Regions from separate parts of the Priestia sp. ST2 genome, predicted to be linked through region 4. Evidence: riboswitches for the same ligand, from Rfam matches in the RefSeq annotation. Region 4 holds a riboswitch; each other region holds the start of a gene.
What was found. A riboswitch is a leader RNA that binds a small molecule or an ion and turns the genes downstream of it on or off. The one in region 4 is predicted to bind S-adenosylmethionine.
Positions count from the first base shown of each region.

Region 1 (5,070 bases), on a different contig from region 4:
GCCGATTTTCGTCTCATGAGCAAACGTGCTCTTGGTGAACTTATGAAATATAAAGAAGGCAACGTCTTTTTACGAGGCCTTGTACCATTAGTAGGATTTCGCTCCACGGAAGTCACATATGACCGCAAAGAACGGACAGCGGGCGAATCAAAATATCCGTTAAAGAAAATGCTTGCTTTTGCATTTGATGGAATTACATCTTTTAGCGTAGCGCCGATACGCTTATTGACGCTGCTTGGAGGAGCTTCTTTTCTCTTTAGTATTGCGTTTGGTATTTATGCGCTGATTCAAAAATATTTAGATCATACGCAAATCGGCTGGACGTCTCTTATTTTATCAATTTGGCTTGTAGGCGGCTTGCAGCTAATGGGAATGGGTCTTGTCGGAGAATACATTGGCAAGATTTTTAACGAAGTGAAACAGCGTCCTAAATATGCGATTGAAAGAGATTTATATACAAAACACTCATTAGACAAACAAAAAGATTTGCTTATGCATTAATTTAAGAAGCTTCTCCTAAATGGAGAGGCTTTTTTTGTTAAAGCGTTTATCATAATTTTTGAGTGAACAGGAAATGCTACTACTAAAATTTCTAAGGAGATCAAAATCTATGAAAAGACTATTTTATACAGTCAGCACTTTTTGTTTTGTTTGGCTTGCTTTTGCAGCCATTCATGTCAGCGCTCTTTCGATTGAGAAGCTTCCAATGAAGAAATCATCTGAACAATGGTCGGTTGAACTGACAAAAGCGAGCATGACGGGAGATAATCAGCTAAAGTGGAAAAATAACGTCTATCATACATATGGATTAACCGTTGAAAACATTGGAAAAGACGTAGAGCGCGTGCATGTCCAAGCTTTTCGGCACGAAGGAAAAAATAAGGCGAAATACAGCTTGTTTTCTCCTATTGAAAGGTCTAACTTAAGCAAAAGCGGTCAGCGTTTTCGCTACGCGAATTTTGCTGTTCCTGGAAAAGCGGCAAGTTTAGACATTATGATTAACTGGACGGACGAACGAGGCAATCATCAAGAACATTTTGAATTTAAATAAAAGTCTTCGCTTAGGCGAAGACTTTTTTTGCAGGAATTTATCCTCGCATGTGGAAAACGAACACGAAAGGAGAGATCCATAATGATTGCAAAAGCTACTGAAGAAGAATTACAGGAAATTCGGACGAAATCTGCTGATGCGCTGTTTGAAGGAACGATGAAGCAGTTTCATCCGTCAGCTGAACGCGTAAATGAACTAGTTGGTAGTGCCTTTGAAAAAGGCTGTTATTATTTAGTTTTAAGACAAGAAAATAAACTCGCAGGCTGGGTTCTTATCGGCCCATCTACCGACTTCTTTTCAAAAGAAGAAATTGGCTTTATCTACGAATTATATGTTGTACCCGAATACCGCGGGCAGGGTTTAGCCAAGCCGTTAATGCAAAAAGCAATTGATGAATTGTCTATCAAAGGATACCCTGAAATCAGACTCAGCGTTCATGCTGGGAATTTTGCACAGCATGTGTATCGTGAACTTGGCTTTGTAGATAAACAAATATCAATGAGCTTCCAAGTGGCAAAACGTCCGTAACGTTGATGAATGTCAGCGAGTCCATAAAACATAAGATGTTATACATGCGATGAGGTTCGGTAATGAAAGTAAAAGTAAATAAGTAGCCCAAACAGCGCCTTTATCTAGTACTTCAACGGCTCCTCCAGCTGTATTGTCTGAGGAGGGGGGGGCTTCAAGCGCGTTCATAATCAAAGCCGCTGCTGCTAAAATAATCCCTCCAATACTTCCGGTTGTTTTGACAATTGCAATATGGAAAGTAGATGAAAAGGCAATGCTGAGAAGCAGCAGCAAGCTTCCCAAAAAAGCAGATAACATATATCGTTTCATGTGCTCACCATCCTTTATGAAAGCATACCATATTTTACTTCTTTTTTCTTTTTATTGAAAAGCTATTGACGTAACCTATAAAACATATTAGAATAGTCAGAAATAATTTAAAAACGAAATATTCTTATCTAGAGAGGTGGAGGGACTGGCCCTTTGAAACCTCAGCAACCACAATTATTGAATGGTGCTAATTCCAGCATAGCCTAGCTCTGACAGATAAGAAGAGGAATCTTTTTCTATGATGAAATCCTCTTCTTAGGAAGAAACATTTCGTATAGAAAAGGTGATGACATTGAATAATACACAAACGAATTTATGCATTAATGATTATTTAGATCTATACTTATTAGCAAAAGAAATAAAAGACGAAACGTGGCAGCAGGAAATTTTAGCGGCGCTAAAAACGCATCAAAATCGTTCATTTGAAGAAAAACAATCCGCTCTAGTTCAAGAGATATGGGAAGATTTTAAACAGTTAAATGAAGATATTTCTTTTACGTATCGCTTAATTCAAGAAGAGCCAACTAACGAACAATTTCAGGCTAACTTAAGGCACTTGAGAGAACGGCGGATCACGCTGAGCCGTGAGTTATATTTAGCTAAAAAACAGTATGTTGAACACACGCAATAAAAAGATCCGCTTGAGAAACAAGCGGTTTTTTTGCGTAAAAATGTTAGAATCGTTATATTTCGGGTAGTAAATAGATAAGACAAGCAAAGGAGGGATAACAGTGGCTCAAGGTGTATTGTGTGAAGTGAATGAGTGCATGTATTGGAAATCCGGAAATAAATGCAGTGCAGAGTCCATTTACGTTGTGAGTCCTGAAAGTAGTCACCATGTTTCTGAAACGGAAGAACCTGGCTGTAAAACTTTTGAACCCGCGAGATAAATGCTAGTTTTTATAAAAAAGCATAAAATGAACGATGCGCTGACGGAGTTGAGTCGGCGTTTTTCTATTTTTAAAAAATACTATTACTTAAGTGCAATAATAAATACATAGTAAAAAAGTAGTGCCTATGTCTAATTGTGCGTTTAAACAAAATGATAAGATAATTTTTTTGTTTTTCGACAAAAGAAAAGTGAGGGAAAGGTGATAGAATACAAATATACAGCCTAGCTGTCTTTTAGCACAAATTTATATGAAAGCGCTAACAAAAAAGGCTGTGTTCATCTCGTTTTGACAGATTGGAAAAAGGGGAGACGTTTATGCAGGGGAAAACTCAGGGGAAAGAATTGAAACGCGGGTTAGAAGAAAGACATGTGACGCTGATGTCCTTAGGAGCAGCCATAGGGGTAGGACTGTTTCTTGGATCTGCATCTGCTATTAAATTAGCAGGGCCAGGAATATTATTGGCGTACGGATTTAGCGGAATGATTATGTTTTTTATTATGAGAGCACTTGGAGAAATGGCGATTCAAAAACCTGTTGCAGGTTCATTCAGCAAGTACGCACGCGACTACTTAGGGCCGCTTGCTGGTTATTTAACAGGTTGGAACTACTGGTTTTTATGGGTTGTAACATGTATGGCTGAAATTACAGCCGTTGGTATTTATATGGGGTATTGGTATCCGGATGTACCAAACTGGATTTGGGCGTTATCGGCGCTTGTCATCATGACAACGGTTAACTTCTTAGCTGTTAAGGCATATGGTGAACTGGAATTTTGGTTTGCACTTATTAAAATTTTAGCGATTGTATTAATGATTGCCGTTGGATTATTAATGATCGTGTTCGGAATCGGCAACGGCGGCGTTGCGACTGGTATCAAAAACTTGTGGGACAACGGCGGACTGTTCCCGAACGGATTCAAAGGTATTTTGCTGTCGCTGCAAATGGTCATGTTTGCGTATTTAGGAATTGAAATGATCGGCGTTACCGCGGGAGAAGTGAAAAATCCCGAAAAATCTCTAGCAAGAGCGATTGATTCTGTCTTTTGGCGTATTCTGATTTTCTACGTCGGTGCGTTATTTGTCATTATGTCGATTTATCCGTGGCAAGAGATTGGTTCACAGGGAAGCCCGTTTGTATTAACATTTGAAAAAATCGGCATTCCAGCGGCGGCTGGTATCATTAACTTTGTTGTACTAACAGCAGCTCTTTCTTCTTGTAACAGCGGTATTTTTAGTACAGGCCGTATGCTGTTTAACTTAGCAGAACACGGAGAAGCACCAAAAGGATACGGTCAGCTTACAAAGGGCGGCGTACCGGGAAAAGCTGTTTTGGCATCAGCAGGTGCGCTATTAGTCGGAGTAGCGTTAAACTACATTGTGCCTGCCAAAGTATTTACGTGGGTAACAAGTATTGCAACATTCGGTGCGATTTGGACATGGGGAATTATTTTGCTTTCTCAAATTAAATATCGCAAAACGTTAAAAACAGGTGAAGAGGCAAAGCTGAAATACAAAATGCCTTTATTTCCGTTAACATCTTATGTGTCACTTGCGTTCCTAGCGCTGGTAGTGGTTCTCATGGCATATAATCCAGATACAAGAATTGCAGTTGTCATCGGACCATTATGGTTTATCGGTCTTATTATCGCGTACTACGCAAAAGGATTTCATAAACGAAGTCAAAGTTCAGCTGCAGCTGAGCAAAAGCTAGTGAAATAACAGAAAAGACCTCTTTCTTGGAAAGAGGTCTTTTTTCATTAGTTTATGTGTGAATGATTAGTTTATTTTAAGGGATCATTGGTACGGATAAATAATGTAGAAAATATTCTATTTATTCTGTACTATTTAGTTAGAGAATTCGTTAATGATTAAACGGTAATTGAAAGTGGATGAGTATGTTAGTTTTATGCTTTTTAACGCCACACAGTGCATCGAAAAGTTGGGAGGACATATGCAGAAATGATTGAAACATTTAGTGAAAAAGACATAAAAGGTTTGCTGCTGTTATCGCAGCTGGAAAAATGGGATTATAGTGAAGCAGATTTACATACGATTTTTTCATCTGGAGACGTATTTGGTCATAGAAATGAGAACGGAGACATCGTATCAAGTGTGGCCGTAATTTCGTACAAAAATCAGTCAGCTTTTATAGGAATGGTGATTGTGAGAAAAGATTACCGAAAACAAGGGTTAGCCGGGCAGCTCATGAAGCACTGTCTGCAAGTTCTTTCCCCTGAGATGAATGCCTACTTAATTGCGACAAAAGAAGGTGAGCACTTATATCAAACAA
Region 1 is NZ_JBVVNT010000001.1:916,230-921,299, forward strand. It holds gene AC0KUU_RS04655 (glycosyltransferase family 2 protein) at 1-501, shown strand, start outside; gene AC0KUU_RS04660 (hypothetical protein) at 611-1,051, shown strand; gene AC0KUU_RS04665 (GNAT family N-acetyltransferase) at 1,133-1,579, shown strand; gene AC0KUU_RS04670 (hypothetical protein) at 1,592-1,888, opposite strand; SAM riboswitch class I at 2,010-2,111, shown strand; gene AC0KUU_RS04675 (hypothetical protein) at 2,175-2,519, shown strand; gene AC0KUU_RS04680 (DUF1540 domain-containing protein) at 2,620-2,778, shown strand; gene alaP (alanine permease AlaP) at 3,096-4,499, shown strand; gene AC0KUU_RS04690 (GNAT family N-acetyltransferase) at 4,740-5,070, shown strand, end outside.
Region 1: another riboswitch for S-adenosylmethionine. It lies ahead of AC0KUU_RS04675 (hypothetical protein); the one in region 4 lies ahead of AC0KUU_RS21780 (methionine ABC transporter ATP-binding protein).

Region 2 (5,070 bases), on a different contig from region 4:
TCAAGATCTATCTCCAAATCGTCAAGATCAAGGAACGTACGTAGAATTTGAAGTGTCTGATGCGCAAAAAGCAGCGGATCTTTTATCACAAGAATTTGAAGTAACGATGAGATCACATAGTATCGACGTGACGATTGTAAAAGAACAAATTCCAGCTGTGAATAAAAAATTAGTGGACAGCGATATTTTAGTCTACCGAATCACTCCTGTGTATGAGACGCTTGAAGATTCGTTTATGTCCGTTACGGAAGGAGAGCACCATGCTTAAGCTAATTCAAAATGAACATATGAAATGGTTTCATAAAAGAAGTACAAAAGTCACGTTTATTACAATCGGTATTTTAACTCTTTGTATGGCTCTTTTAATGAAGAAAGTAGCAAACAGTGCAGGAACAGAAGACAACATTTTGAACTTCCTGTCATTTAGTTCAGGTATGCTGATTCTCGTTCAATTTTTCGCGCTTGCTGTTGGAGGGTCAATGGTTGCAAAAGAGTTTGAAGCAGGTACCATTAAGCTTCTTTTAATTCGCCCTGCTAGACGTTCAACGATTTTAGCATCCAAGTACATAACCCTCATTTTAATTAGCTTGTATTATTTACTGAGCTATTTGCTTTTTTCGTTTGTATGGGGAGCATTGTTCTTTGGCTTTACCAGTCTAGAAGGAGATGCGCAGCTGCTTAAAAACATTACGCTTACGTATGACAGCGCGTATATGGAAACGTTTATGATGATGACATTTGCATTCATGCTGTCGTCTTTATTCAGAAATAGCGCGCTTGCTTCCAGTCTGGCTATTGTCGTAAGTATCGGGGCAAAAGCAGTAACAGGACTAGTATCACAGTTTGGTTTATGGTGGGGAAAATTTTTACTGTTCGCCAACACAAACTTTGTGCAGTATATGGACGGAATGAAGACGATGTTTGACGGCATGACGATTCCATTTTCCATTTTCATCTTAGTTGCTCATTTTGTCTTCTTTATGGGCGTGGCATGGGCAGCGTTTTTAAAACGAGACGTAGCTAATTGATGTGAGAATTTTCGCACTATATATTTTTCTAAAATAGCATTTGACAATTAAATAAAAAGAGATTACATTAGTGAAAGACTATTTTTAAAACAACTATAAACTTCTTATCAAGAGAGACGGAGGGACTGGCCCTATGATGTCTCGGCAACTGGCTGTACGCAGTGCGGTGCCAAATCCAGCAGACGATGTTTCGTTTGGAAGATGAGAAGGGTAATCTTATGATACAAATAAGAGACCTCTTCTTATCAATAAGAAGAGGTCCTTTTTTATTACGTAAACAAGAGGTGTTAAGAATGGAACAACAAAAAGGAAACGGCTGGGCGCTGTTACCGCTGGGCGTCTTTTTAGTCCTGTTTGTCGGATCAGGAATTATAACGGGAGATTTTTATAAGCTGCCTGTATTAGTAGCCATTATCATTGCAGCCATCGTGGCGCTGGCTATGAACCGCAAAGATTCACTTAATGTAAAAGTGGAGCGTTTTGCTAAAGGAGCAGGGCATCCTGATATCATTATTATGGTGCTTATTTTTATTTTAGCAGGTGCTTTTTCTCAAGTTGCTAAAGGTATGGGAGCTGTTGATTCAACGGTAAACTTAGCGCTTTCTGTGCTTCCGCAAAGCTTAGTGGTAGTCGGAATCTTTGTTATTGGCGCATTCATTTCCATTTCGATGGGAACATCAATGGGAACAATCGCTGCGCTAGGGCCTATTGCTGTAGGAATCAGTGAGCAAGCGCATGTATCCATTACATTGGCCATTGCTGCCGTTATTGGTGGTGCAATGTTTGGAGATAATTTATCGATAATTTCTGATACAACCATTGCAGCAGTTCGTACGCAAAAAACAAATATGTCAGATAAATTAAAAGTAAACTTTTTTATTGTCCTTCCTGCAGCGATTGTTACGGTAATTTTATTGCTTGTAATGACGCTAGGCAATACATCATCAGTAGAAATTAAAGATTTTAGCTGGTTTAAAATCTTGCCTTATGTCGGCGTACTCGTTGCTGCCATATTTGGTGCAAACGTATTAAGCATTTTAACCGGAGGAATTGTGCTAGCCGGCGTGATTGGATTAGCTGACGGAAGCTACACGCTTTCTTCTCTTGCTAAAACTGTGACAGAAGGTATTGGCGGAATGTCAGAGTTAATTATTTTATCTCTACTAATCGGCGGAATGGTTGAGCTTATTCGCTATAATGGCGGTATTCAGTTCTTATTGAATTTATTAACACGACGCATTCAAACAAAAAAAGGCGGAGAATTCAGCATCGCTGGACTGGTAAGTTTAACAAATTTAGCAACGGCTAATAACACGATTTCAATTATTACGGCAGGTCCGTTAGCAAAAGAAATCTCTGATAAGTATTCAATTGATAATCGTAAATCAGCCAGTCTGCTTGACTTGTTTTCATGCAGCGTTCAAGGGCTTATCCCTTACGGCGCGCAAATGCTTCTCGCAGCAGGATTTGCTAAAGTTTCACCGATTGAGATTATTCCATTTACATTCTACCCAATGTTAACAGCGGTTTGCGGGATCATTGCAATTGTAATTGGATTTCCTCGTTTAAATAAAAAGTCAAAGTCATCTAAAGAAGCTGCGTAATATCAAACCCTTAAAAAGAATGTTCTTTTTAAGGGTTTTTTACTGTTTAAAAAAATCAGTCGGCTTTTCATCATCTAACTCCTTCCAAAGCGTCTCGTTCTGTTTAAGTGCATAAGCCGCTCCTCCAATTTCAATTCCGCATAATAAAATGAATAATAAAATACCCATGAAATGACCTCCTTACGTAAATGAGTAAAAACACGATGGTAACGGGTTTAGCTTCTTGCTGTTTCACTTTATAATGAGAATAAAGTATGAAACGCGTTTCAGCGCAAGAGAAAAAGGTGAAAACATGACAAATATCCGAGATATCGCAAAAAAAGCTGGTGTATCTGTTTCGACTGTATCCCGGGTGCTAAATCATCATCCGTATGTAAAAGAAGAAAAACGCCGGCTGGTAGAGCAGGTTATTCACGAACTTAATTATGAACAAAACATTAATGCCGTTCACTTATCAAAAGGGAAAACAAATATGATTGCCGTCGTCTTGCCTTTTATTAATCATCCGTATTTTAGTCTGCTTTTAGAAGGAGTGGCATCTCAGGCGTTAGAAAAGCAGTATCAGCTTGTTATTTGTCAGACGAACTATGATGTAAAAAAAGAAGAAGAAGCGCTTCATATGCTAAAAACAAAGCAGGTTGATGGAGTGATTATTTGTTCTAGAGCAAGCAGCTGGAGCACGATTGAATATTATCAGCAGTACGGGCCGATAGCCGTGTGCGAAAACGTACAGAATCGTTCTATTCGCTCCGTTTACGTTGATCATTATGCAGCTTTTAAGCAGGCGCTTATGTATTTAAAAGAAAAAGGATATACGGATATTGGCTACTGTATTGGAAGGATGACGGGTACGAATAGTCAACAGCGGCAACAAGCATACAAAGAATATGTAGAAAGAATAAATCAGCCTTATCATCCGGAATGGGTTTTTCAAGGCTGTTTGAACGTGACAGATGGTGAAAAAGTGGTGGAAAAACTAGTGCAGATGAAAAATCGGCCTCAGGCGCTTTTAGTAACAAACGATCAAGTAGCTATCGGAATAAAAGCTCAGTGCGAACAAGCGGGTATTTCAGTTCCTGGTGAATTAGCTATCATTGGTTTTGATAATCATCCGCTTTCTTCTTATTTACAAATAACAACGATCGAACTTCCTCTTAAGGAAATGGGAGAAACGCTTTTTACATTAGTGGGAAGCAAGGTTCTTCAGAAAATTGAGCTCCCTTTTCGGTTTATTGAGCGTAAAAGCGTATGAATTCTTGATGATGCCATGAGGTGTTTTTACCGGATAAAATGAGCAAAAGCGGACATCATACGAGTAAAGAAAGAAGAAAAGGATGATGATCGTGGAGAAAAAAGAATATCAAGTGGGAGATCAAGTATTTGTTATTTACCGAAATCCTCATACGGCAAACGTTGCGAATATTAATCAGGCTGAAATTGTTGAACATCCCGAAAACAAAGGTGAAAAGGCGCTGTTTTTACATGAGTCTTACCATTTGTTAGCTGAAGATGATGCCGTATATTCAACATATGAAGAAGCTGAAAAAATGTATAATAAGATATTTGATTATGAACAATATGACTAATGCAAGGCTCTCTTAACGGAGAGTCTTTTTTGTTTGAAAAATAATTACCAAGGATAGAGTCTTTTTATTTTTCAAACGCTATTAGTACTAGAAAAAAGGAAGTGTACATGATGATAAAACCTTTTGTACCTCAATTAGTATATATTGAGCCAGGGGCAATGGAGTATCCGCTTGGTGTTCAATTAAAAGAAAAATTTGAGAAGATGGGAATTGAGATTCGTCAAACAACTTCTCATAATCAAGTGCGTAATATACCGGGAAAAAATGATTTGCAAAAATACCGCAATGCCAAGTCGACTTTAGTAGTTGGCGTGCGTAAAACATTGAAATTTGATACATCTAAACCGTCAGCTGAATATGCAATACCATTTGCAACAGGGTGTATGGGGCATTGTCACTATTGCTATTTGCAGACAACAATGGGAAGCAAACCATATATTCGCACGTACGTGAATGTTGAAGAAATATTAGGTCAAGCAGAGCAATATATGCAGGAGAGAGCCCCTCAAATAACGCGATTTGAAGCGGCTTGTACATCTGATATCGTAGGAATTGACCATTTAACACATTCATTAAAGCGGGCGATTGAGTATTTTGGGGAAAGTGAACTAGGTCAACTGCGCTTTGTGACTAAATTTCATCACGTGGATCATTTATTGGATGCTAAACATAATGGTCGCACGCGCTTCCGCTTTAGCATAAATGCAGATTATGTTATAAAAAACTTTGAACCTGGTACATCTCCTCTTGATTACCGGATTGAAGCTGCTAATAAAGTTGCAAAAGCCGGATATCCACTTGGCTTTATTGTGGCGCCTATTTACATTCATGAAGGTTGGCAAGAGGGATACC
Region 2 is NZ_JBVVNT010000002.1:551,972-557,041, reverse strand. It holds gene AC0KUU_RS09270 (ABC transporter ATP-binding protein) at 1-268, shown strand, start outside; gene AC0KUU_RS09265 (ABC transporter permease) at 261-1,028, shown strand; SAM riboswitch class I at 1,130-1,236, shown strand; gene AC0KUU_RS09260 (Na+/H+ antiporter NhaC family protein) at 1,322-2,632, shown strand; gene AC0KUU_RS09255 (hypothetical protein) at 2,672-2,800, opposite strand; gene AC0KUU_RS09250 (LacI family DNA-binding transcriptional regulator) at 2,925-3,884, shown strand; gene AC0KUU_RS09245 (transcriptional regulator SplA domain-containing protein) at 3,970-4,218, shown strand; gene splB (spore photoproduct lyase) at 4,329-5,070, shown strand, end outside.
Region 2: another riboswitch for S-adenosylmethionine. It lies ahead of AC0KUU_RS09260 (Na+/H+ antiporter NhaC family protein); the one in region 4 lies ahead of AC0KUU_RS21780 (methionine ABC transporter ATP-binding protein).

Region 3 (5,070 bases), on a different contig from region 4:
AAATGACTGATCATTCTTCAAGGGTACAGCAATCAATGAACAGAGCCTCTGAACATGCTTCCACTGGAAATGTTTCGGTGAAAGAGGTGACGGACCAAATGAATAAAATCTATGAATCAGTTAAGATATCCACTAGTGAAGTAAAGGGACTCGAAGATCGTTCTACAGAGATTGGACGAATTATTGACACGATTACAAGAATTGCTGAACAAACAAATCTTCTTGCACTTAATGCTGCTATTGAAGCTGCAAGAGCTGGGGAACATGGAAAAGGCTTTGCTGTAGTAGCAGGAGAAGTACGTAAGCTAGCGGAAGAATCTAAAACGTCCGCTATACAAATCAGTCATCTGTTACAAGAAATTGAAGCGCAGGCAAAGCAGGCTTATCAAAACATGGAAGTCAATACAGAAGAAGTCACACTTGGTATTGCCACTGTCGAAGATGTAAATGAACAATTTTCCACAATCATGGAAGATGTTTTTGCTGCTCAAGAACAAATGAACAAAATGACAAAGGCAACAGGAGAGATTGATGGGTATTCGTTCAAGGTAATGGAGTCTGTCATGGGCCTTTCAGATGTTGCTAAACAAGCAGCTGCTTATGCTGAAGAAGTAGCTGCGGCTTCACAGGAGGAGTTAGCATCTATAGAAGAACTTGTGGTGTTGGCAGCTACTTTAAAAGCTACGGTAAGTGAATCCTGAAGTTGATTTTGGTATATACGTAATGAGGCTGTGAAAAAAGTATTTTCGTTGCAGGAAGATCCGAACGATGAATGGAGATTCTTGATAGAGAATCCAACTTCGTTCAGATCTTTTCATGGTTATGTTGGACGTAGGTTTCATGTATGTAGGTGCTTCTAGCTACTGGTTGGAGGGCAAGATGAAGACTTCTGGGGGAAAAGGGGAAGAGGTGAGCCACCCAGGAGCATAAGTGACGAGGAGGCTTAGCTGCCGCCTGCGGAAAGCGAAGGTTTGCACGAAAATCGACAGCGGTGTAACAAACAGTCCAGCTCATGTATCCCATTTCTTCGTCTTCAGCTTGGAGTGATTTAGTTATGTCTCAATCTCTTTTGTTTTATTTATACCCTTTATAGAAAACGATAAATAGAATTGACACGTTATAAAAGCAGTTGTATAGTGAGTACGCAAGGCGGCAGTCTGTCTTTTTTAATTCTTAGTAAACTTATAAGTTAAATAAAATATTTAAGCACTGCATAAGGAGACGAAGAGATGAAAAATGAATTCCGTTTGGCAACAAATGACGACGCAGATAACTTATTGAACTTAACTCTACAAGCATATAAGCCTATTCGAGAGCTAGGCATTCCTTTCTTAGCAGCTACTGCTGATCTTGCCCTGGTTAAGAAAAATATTTCTCAAAACCTTTGCTATGTATATGAAGAAGATAAAAGAATCGCTGCAACTGTGTCTATACGAATGCCTTGGGGAGAACATCCAGGTCCGTTTGCTGTTCCGCATCTTTGGTGGTTTGCAGTAGACCCGTCGTTTGCCAGGAAAGGCGTTGGATCTAAGCTGCTGCATCTAGTAGAGGAAGAGATAATAAAAAATATGTTTAAATCAACAGGTGTGTCTTTAGGAACAGCAAAAGAACATCCTTGGTTAGTTGAGATGTATGAACGAAAAGGATATGTTCAAGCTAAAGAAAAGCGCCTTGCAGAAGGTTATACGACCGTATTTCTTTATAAAAAATTCAATAAGGTACACTCTTTGTCGTAAAAGATAGAGAAGTGATCCAAATTAAGAAATGTGAAAGAGTGATAAATATGACAGATCAATTACTACTAAATGAGTTAATAGACATACGCCGTGAGCTGCACCGGTTTCCAGAGCTTTCAATGAAAGAATATGAAACAACTAAACGTATTAAAAAGTGGTTAAGGCACTATGATATTTCTATAGCGGATGCATTCCAATTAGACGTAGGGACAGTAGCAGAAATTGTAGGAGGAAAGCCGGGACCTACTATCGCTATTCGAGCTGATATTGATGCGCTGCCAATTGAAGAAAAAACCAATCTGCCATTTGCTTCTGAAGTGAACGGTGTTATGCACGCGTGCGGCCATGATTTTCATACGGCTTCTATAATCGGAGCAGCTATCCTTCTTAAAGAGCGTCAGCAGGAGCTTTGCGGTACGATTCGATTTATCTTTCAGCCAGCCGAAGAAACGGCTTCAGGGGCAAAAATGCTAGTTGAAAAAGGTGTGCTCGAAGGAGTGGAAGCGATATTTGGGATGCATAACAAACCGGATCTTCCTGTAGGAACCATTGGGATCAAACCGGGACCTTTAATGGCAAGCGTTGATCGTTTTGAAATTGACGTCAAAGGAGTAGGAGGTCACGCGGGTATTCCTGAAAAAACAATAGATCCGATTGCTGCTGCTGGTCAAATTGTTACTAGTTTACAAACCATTGTCAGCCGTAATCTCAGCCCCTTTCAAAATGTTGTTGTCAGCATAACTCAAATCCACGGAGGGAGCTCGTGGAACGTCATTCCTGACAAAGTAACGCTTGAAGGAACGGTGCGTACCTTTCAAGAAGAAGCGAGAGAAAAAATACCGGCTCTTATGAAACGAACTGCTGAAGGGATTGGCGCAGCTTTCGGGGCTTCAGTAGACGTTAAATGGTATCCATATCTTCCTGTAGTCAACAATGATGATAAGCTGGAAAAACTGGCTATTAAAGCGGCAGAGGATCTTAGTTATCAAGTCGTAGAAGCTGAACAATCGCCTGGAGGAGAAGATTTTGCCGTATATCAGCAGCATGTACCAGGATTTTTTGTATGGATGGGTACAGCTGGAGAATATGAATGGCACCATCCTTCTTTTTCATTAAATGAAGAGGCATTACTTGTAGCAGCTTCTTATTTTGCTAATCTAAGCTTTCATTTTTTGAATTCATTCCATTACCGAAAAAATTAAAATATTTTTATTTTTCTATTTACGCGGATGGAATTGTTTGATAAAATAAATTTTAAATTAAAAAGTTATCACGAGTGGACGAGAGATCTGGCTCTTTGACTCCACAGCAACCTACGAATGTAAGGTGCTCCTACCAGCAAAGCATGTGCTTTGGGTGATAAAACGGGTGAAAAACTCATTTTGCATCAAAGCAAAATGAGTTTTTTTTATTTTTCTAAAAGGAGAGGGTTTTATGAGTCATACAGCAGTTGCAGCACATACAGGAGAGAAAGCATTAAAGGAAGCAGTGAAATTATTAGGAAAGCATTATCAAGTAGCTTATCGTGAGTTAGAAACATTTTATGAAATTGTGGTCGAAAACCATGTTCGTACATATGCTGTAGGCATAGATATTAAAGATATACAAAAAGCAAATGAACTAGAAATTTATTCATCATGCTGTTCCAAGCTTGAGCGAGTAGGCTGTCTTTTATAGAAGAAGTCTGCTCGCGCCTCTATTTTTTAAGTGTTTTTAAATAGAAAGCATGGTTTTTGACAAGCAAAGAATCTGGTGGGTATAATCAATACTCGCTAGGTTTTAAAATTAATCATAAATTGTCGAAATTTTTACACAAATTAAAGGTTACATTCGAAATGAATTGTGGTATGTTATAAAACAAGAATATTTTATGAAAGGAGCATTGAAATGGAAATGTCTCTTGAACACGGAAACGATGCAGGAAGCGAACAGCTTATTGATCGTATCCTAGACTTTTTAGAAGATGACCAAAAGTAAAAAAGAGTGTGCGGTGCTATCCCTAGCCGCGCACTCTTTTTTTATCATGTGCGTAAAGACAGCGCCATACTATGATACATAGGGATAGGATGAAAGGGTCTCTGTCAAAGGGATTGACGAATGGTTTTGTTTGATAGAAAATTTAGAAAAAGGAAAGAGATGAAGGGTATGTCGAACAAAACATCTTTGTATCAAACAAAAGAACAGTTAAAAAAACTTGTAAGCGAATTGGTTTCTATACCTAGCGTGACAGGAACGATGGCAGAAGTGGAAATGGCTGAATCGATAGCATCGTATTTATTGAAGCTGCCTTACTTTCAAAAAAATGAGCAAGTCGAGCTTCATTCAACAGGAGACGGGCGATCGATTGTTACAGCTTTTGTTCAAGGGAAAAATACGAACAAAACAGTTGTACTAGTAAGTCATTACGATGTAGTGGATGTACAAGATTATGGACAGTGGAAAAAGGATGCTTTTCACGCTGATACATTAACACGTACTTTTTATAACCATATGGAACAAGTTCCGGCGCACGTACAAAAAGATATGATAAAAGGAGACTGGCTTTTTGGACGAGGAACGATGGACATGAAAGCAGGCATTGCCCTGCATATCAGTATGGTTGAACGAGCATGCAACGGAGAGTTTGACGGAAACATCCTGCTGCTGTCGGTACCGGATGAAGAAGTAAATTCGCTTGGGATGAGAAAAGCAGTGCCTGTTCTTTTGGAACTTGCCCGCAAACATCAGCTGGATTTTTCTCTCATGCTAAATGCAGAACCGGTGTTCAGCCGCTATCCTGGAGATCAAACGAACTATGTGTACTCAGGATCGATTGGAAAAATCATGCCAAGCTTTTTGTGTTATGGAAAAGAAACTCATGTAGGGGAACCGCTAGCTGGTTTAAATGCTAATTTACTAGCTTCTTATTTAACAAAAGAAATAGAATTAAACGTTGATTTTTGCGAAAAAGTAAGAGATGAAACGAGTCCACCTCCTACGGTGCTGATACAAAAAGATTTAAAAGAAGAGTATTCAGTTCAAGTTCCGCACTCTGCCGTTGTATTATTTAATTTATTTATGTTAAACCGCTCTCTTAAAGAAGTAACAGATCTGCTGTTGAAATCGGCTGAAAAAGCAGCTTTAAATGTAAAAAAACATTATAATAAAGCCGCTAGGCAGTACGCTGAGGGAATGGAGGGTTCATCTCTTGACGTGAACGTATGGACGTATGAAGAACTTTATACTCATGCAGTCAAACAGCACGGAGAAAAATATGTGCACGAAATGGAAGCAGCACTTTTGGCACAAGAGGAGGATGACAGAAATAAAACCATTAAATTAGTAAACTCTTTAG
Region 3 is NZ_JBVVNT010000003.1:354,547-359,616, reverse strand. It holds gene AC0KUU_RS14315 (methyl-accepting chemotaxis protein) at 1-701, shown strand, start outside; gene AC0KUU_RS14310 (GNAT family N-acetyltransferase) at 1,230-1,736, shown strand; gene AC0KUU_RS14305 (amidohydrolase) at 1,784-2,938, shown strand; SAM riboswitch class I at 3,001-3,102, shown strand; gene AC0KUU_RS14300 (hypothetical protein) at 3,171-3,413, shown strand; gene AC0KUU_RS14295 (M20/M25/M40 family metallo-hydrolase) at 3,882-5,070, shown strand, end outside.
Region 3: another riboswitch for S-adenosylmethionine. It lies ahead of AC0KUU_RS14300 (hypothetical protein); the one in region 4 lies ahead of AC0KUU_RS21780 (methionine ABC transporter ATP-binding protein).

Region 4 (5,070 bases):
TCAAGACTAAATCCACTCATAAAAAAGTTGCCTTAAAAGACTCCATAGAGCCTTCTAAGACAAGCTTTTTTACCCTCTTTATTTACTTAGTGCGTGTGGCTAGTCAGTTCTGAAATACACTCTTGGACAAGCGTAACGGACTGACTCATCGCTGCGCCTCCGCCAAATGCTGCTGACACTCCGCATGCTTCTAAAATTTCTTGTTCAGTTGCACCTTGATCAATGCAGCCTTTTGTATGATAAATCATACAGTACTCGTCTTGAGCTACTACGCTGATTCCTAACGCGATTAACTGCTTTTCTTTTTTAGAAAGAGAACCTTCCCCAAAACATGCTTCAGTAAACGCATTAAACGTTTTTGTTACTTCCGGCAATTTTTCGCTAAATTTCCCAACACCCATTTTATAATCATGAAGTGCTTGCTCAGTTGAATGACGTGCTTCTTGCTGCATAACGTCAGCTCCCATCATCAGTAAAGTTTTCACGGTTAGTATGCGTGAGAAAAATAAGAGTTATTCGTTTTCCCGCATACAAAAAAAGCACTTGCCCAGAGTGGGCAAGCGCTTTTCTTCTATTATTTATTTACCGGCAGTACTCCGCCTTTGTATTTTTCTTTAATGTAGTCTTGAATTTCTTTAGAGTGAAGAACTTTCACTAAAGCTTTCACTGTATCTTTATTTTCGTCGCCTTTGTGAACCGTAATGATGTTTGCATAAGGGTTATTTTCTTTGCTTTCCACTGCGATTGGATCTTTTACTGGATCTAAACCAGCATCAATAGCATAGTTAGCATTGATAACAACAGCGTCACCTTCATTATTTTTGTACATTTGAGGTAGCAATCCGCCTTCAACATCGGCTTTAAATTTTAAATTCTTCGGGTTTTCTACGATATCTTTAATTTGTGCATCTGTTTTCTTTACGCCTGGTTTTAATTTGATTACGCCGGCTTTTTCAAAAATCGATAAAATACGTCCTTGCTCTGCTACTGCATCACGCATAATAACTGTGCCGTTTTTCGGAAGATCTTTTAAGCTTTTGTATTTTTTAGAGTAGATACCGATTGGTTCAATGTGAATGGCACCGGCACTTACAAAATCATACCCTTTTTCACCCTTGTGATCTTTCAGCACTGAATTCATATAAGGAACGTGCTGGAAGTAGTTTGCATCAATTTCATTGTTTGCAAGAGCTGTGTTCGGTAAGATGTAATCTTGGAATTTTTTAATTTCTAAGTCGATTCCTTGTTTTTCTAAAATCGGTTTTGCTTGTTCTAAAATTTCAGCATGAGGCGTATTAGATGCACCCACAACAATTTTCTTTTCATCTTTTGATCCATTGTTAGATCCACATGCAGCTAATCCTACTACTAGCGCAGATGTTAGTGCTAAAGCCGAAAGCCATTTTTTCATAATAAATAATCCTCCCTTTATCTTTTATCAATTTTTGCAGTAATCGCATCTCCAATAAGTTGGATAATAAATACAATAATCAAAATTAAGATCGTAGCAGCTAGCGTTACATCATTATGACTGCGCTGGAATCCTTCTAAATATGCAAGGTTCCCAAGACCTCCAGCTCCAATCACACCCGCCATTGCCGTATAGCCGACTAGCGCAATCGTCGTTACCGTCAAACCAGAAATTAAAGCTGGCAGCGATTCAGGTAACAGCACTTTAAAGATAATAGTGCTTGTTGTTGCTCCCATTGATTTAGCAGCTTCAATAACACCTTTATCAATTTCACGCAGACCAATTTCTACAAGACGCGCATAAAATGGTGCTGCTCCCACAATTAAAGCAGGTAACGCTGCATTAGCGCCTAAAATACTTCCTACCAATGCTTTGGTAAATGGAATCAGTAAAACAATTAAAATAATGAATGGAATGGAACGAAAGATATTTACAACTGCTGACACAATGGCATATAAAGGTTTGTTTTGCCAGAGCTGTCCTTTGGACGTTAAAAATAAAAGCAAGCCCAATAAAATACCTAGAACAAACGTGGCTATAACTGAAATAGCCGTCATATATAGTGTTTCATTTGTCGCTTGAATAAAATCATCTAAAATAACGTTCGGAAATAGTTTCTCAAGCATTTGTCATTACCTCCACTTCTACCTGCTGCTCATGAATGTATGCAATGACTTTTTCAACTTCTGTTAATTCTCCGTCTAAATGAACGAACAACGTCCCGTATGAACCTGTTTGTGTATGAGAAATCTTTCCTTGCAAAATATTAATCGTTACATCAAACTGTTTTAAAATCGTTGTAATGAGCGGTTGCTCTGCTTTTCCGCCAACAAACGTAAGCTGAATAATTTGCCCGCTTGGATATAACCCCTGTACTTGTTCAATTGTTTCAAACGTTTCTTCTGGTTCAGAAATCTGTTGAACGAACCGTTTTGTAATCGGCTGCTTAGGTTTTCTGAATACTTCTAGCACTTGTCCTTCTTCTACCACTGCCCCATTTTCCATAACGGCTACCCGATGACAAATTTTACGAATAACGTGCATTTCATGAGTAATCAATACAATGGTTAACCCTAGCTTCTCATTAATATCTACTAACAGATCTAAAATGGAATCTGTCGTTTGAGGATCAAGCGCTGATGTTGCTTCATCACACAGCAATACTTTTGGGTTATTGGCTAGCGCTCGAGCAATACCAACACGCTGCTTTTGTCCACCGCTAAGCTGTGATGGATAAGCATTTTCACGCCCTTCAAGCCCGACTAACTTGATAAGCTCGTCTACTCGTTTCATTCTTTTTTCTTTTGAGATCCCTGCTATTTCTAACGGAAAAGCAATATTTTCTCGCACCGTACGCGACCACAAGATATTAAAGTGCTGAAATACCATACTAATTTCTTGTCTAGCTTTTCTGAGTTTTCCGCCTTTAATTTTTCCAATATCATTACCTGCTACTTCGACCGTTCCTGTCGTTGGTGTTTCTAACCCGTTTAGCAAGCGAATTAAAGAACTTTTCCCCGCTCCGCTATAACCAATAATTCCGTAAATTTCACCTTGGTTAACGGTTAGATTCACATTATCAACAGCTGTTATTTGACCACTTTTGGCCTGATAAATTTTTGTAACGTCTGTTAATGTAATCATATTTCTTCACCTTCTTTAGTAAAAACTTAATTATGTTAGGTTGCCCTATAGGATGAAAAAGCCGTAAAACAATTTTCCCCATCAAAAAAGCCTCTCTGCGCATGACAGAAAGGCTCGATATTTAATCCTTTCTCTCATCTTTCAAAGCACATAGCTTTGCAGGAATTGGCACCATTTCAGTTAGTCTGACGGTTGCCGGGTTTCACAGGGCTCAGTCCCTCCACCTCTCTTGATAAGAGTTCGCAACAATTATTTTGTTTTTGGGAAATATTCATTCATTTATGAACATTCATGAGTGTGATTTTAGCATGTGTCAGATAGGCTGTCAACAGGTTTTGTTCTTGGGATAATATCCCAAGATTCCAACAGCCCCAACGGTTCACTCTCTTTCAATTTCTTCATTTTAAACAAACGTTTGATTATCGAAGCTCTTCAAGTACGTGCTCGATGGAATGAAACGCATAGAGTTTTTTTACCATTTCGCCATTTTTCACTTCAATCAAACAAGGTACACTTTCAATTGAAAATATTTCTGCTTTTGAAGGCATATAATTTAAATTGCTCATTCCGATGGTCACACCGGGCAGCATCGCTTCTGCTACGGTTAACATTTTTTTTGCCAGCTGACATGTCCCGCAAAAAGGTGTATGGAAAAAGATAAACGTTCTTTGTCCTTCTTTTAACTGATCTTCAAGCTGTTTTTCGCTCCATTCTTGCATGTTGCTCATTCCTTTTATGTTAAAAATTCTGCATTAACATCGATATTGGCACTCAGTAATACTGTTGCTATGTGATGTCTAGGGGCGGCAGCAACCTCTCGGTACATTTTATCAATATATAGATGCTCTGCTTCCGGAAGCTCTCGTTTAAATTGTTTTCTTAGCTTATTCCCTGAATCATCAGAGTCAACAAGTATGTATACCTCTTTGTTAAACGTACAGTCAATAATTTCATCCAGCTTTGATAAACTAATCGTACCGTTTGTACAGATAATTTCAATTGGTTCTCGAATGATATCTTGGATACGCTTTTTATCTGATTTCCCTTCGACAATAATTACTTTTTCAATTTCAATTAGCCCCATTTTCATCACCCATAATCGTCAGTTGTATAGTAACATCATTTCTTTATGCTATACAATATTCGTTAATGTATCACAGTTCACCTGTTTTTTAAAAGAAATTTGCAAGAAAGAACTGTTTTAAAAAGCAGCTTAGGCCATATTGTTTCCATAAGACAAGAAAAACAGTGGCAGTTGCCACTGTTTAGCACCATCCTGCTTCTTCGTCGCAGTCTGTATATTTTTGCGTTTCACCTTGTTTTTGTACATCCGTATATTGATAGAACTTATTATTTTCTTGCGAATAACCTTCTTCAAAGCGGTATTCATTGCCGCTTGTTCCGTAACTAACTTCACCAATTGGCTGCTTATCAACATATAATTTCATACCGCCGTCATGAAATTTAGCTGTAACGCGATCTGTAACGTCCATTTTTTGTTTTTCAAACATAAAAAGACACTCCTTTAGCTTGTTTACTAATAGAGTGTCCAGTCAAAAACTTTTCATAAAGACAATTTATGGAGGAATATTATCCTTCGTTTGTCATTTCTTCGTATTGCTCTGCTGTCATTAGCTTATCTACTTGAGAAGCATCAGACGGTTTGATTGTAATCATCCATGCTTCTTCGTATGGAGATTCATTAACAAGTTCAGGGCTATCGCTTAAGTTGTCGTTTACTGCTACAACTTCACCGCTAATTGGTGCGTAAAGCTCAGAAACTGTTTTTACTGATTCAACGCTGCCAAACGGCTCGTCAGCTTCTACTGTTGCTCCTACTTCTGGCAGTTCAACGAATACGATGTCGCCAAGCTCAGCTTGAGCGAAATGCGTAATACCTACGCGGACAACGTCTCCTTCTGTTTTTACCCATTCATGCTCTTCAGAATAACGCA
Region 4 is NZ_JBVVNT010000005.1:64,741-69,810, forward strand. It holds gene AC0KUU_RS21765 (carboxymuconolactone decarboxylase family protein) at 87-452, opposite strand; gene AC0KUU_RS21770 (MetQ/NlpA family ABC transporter substrate-binding protein) at 575-1,411, opposite strand; gene AC0KUU_RS21775 (methionine ABC transporter permease) at 1,429-2,097, opposite strand; gene AC0KUU_RS21780 (methionine ABC transporter ATP-binding protein) at 2,090-3,115, opposite strand; SAM riboswitch class I at 3,247-3,354, opposite strand; gene AC0KUU_RS21785 (thioredoxin family protein) at 3,535-3,834, opposite strand; gene AC0KUU_RS21790 (toprim domain-containing protein) at 3,849-4,199, opposite strand; gene AC0KUU_RS21795 (YusG family protein) at 4,381-4,626, opposite strand; gene gcvH (glycine cleavage system protein GcvH) at 4,706-5,070, opposite strand, start outside.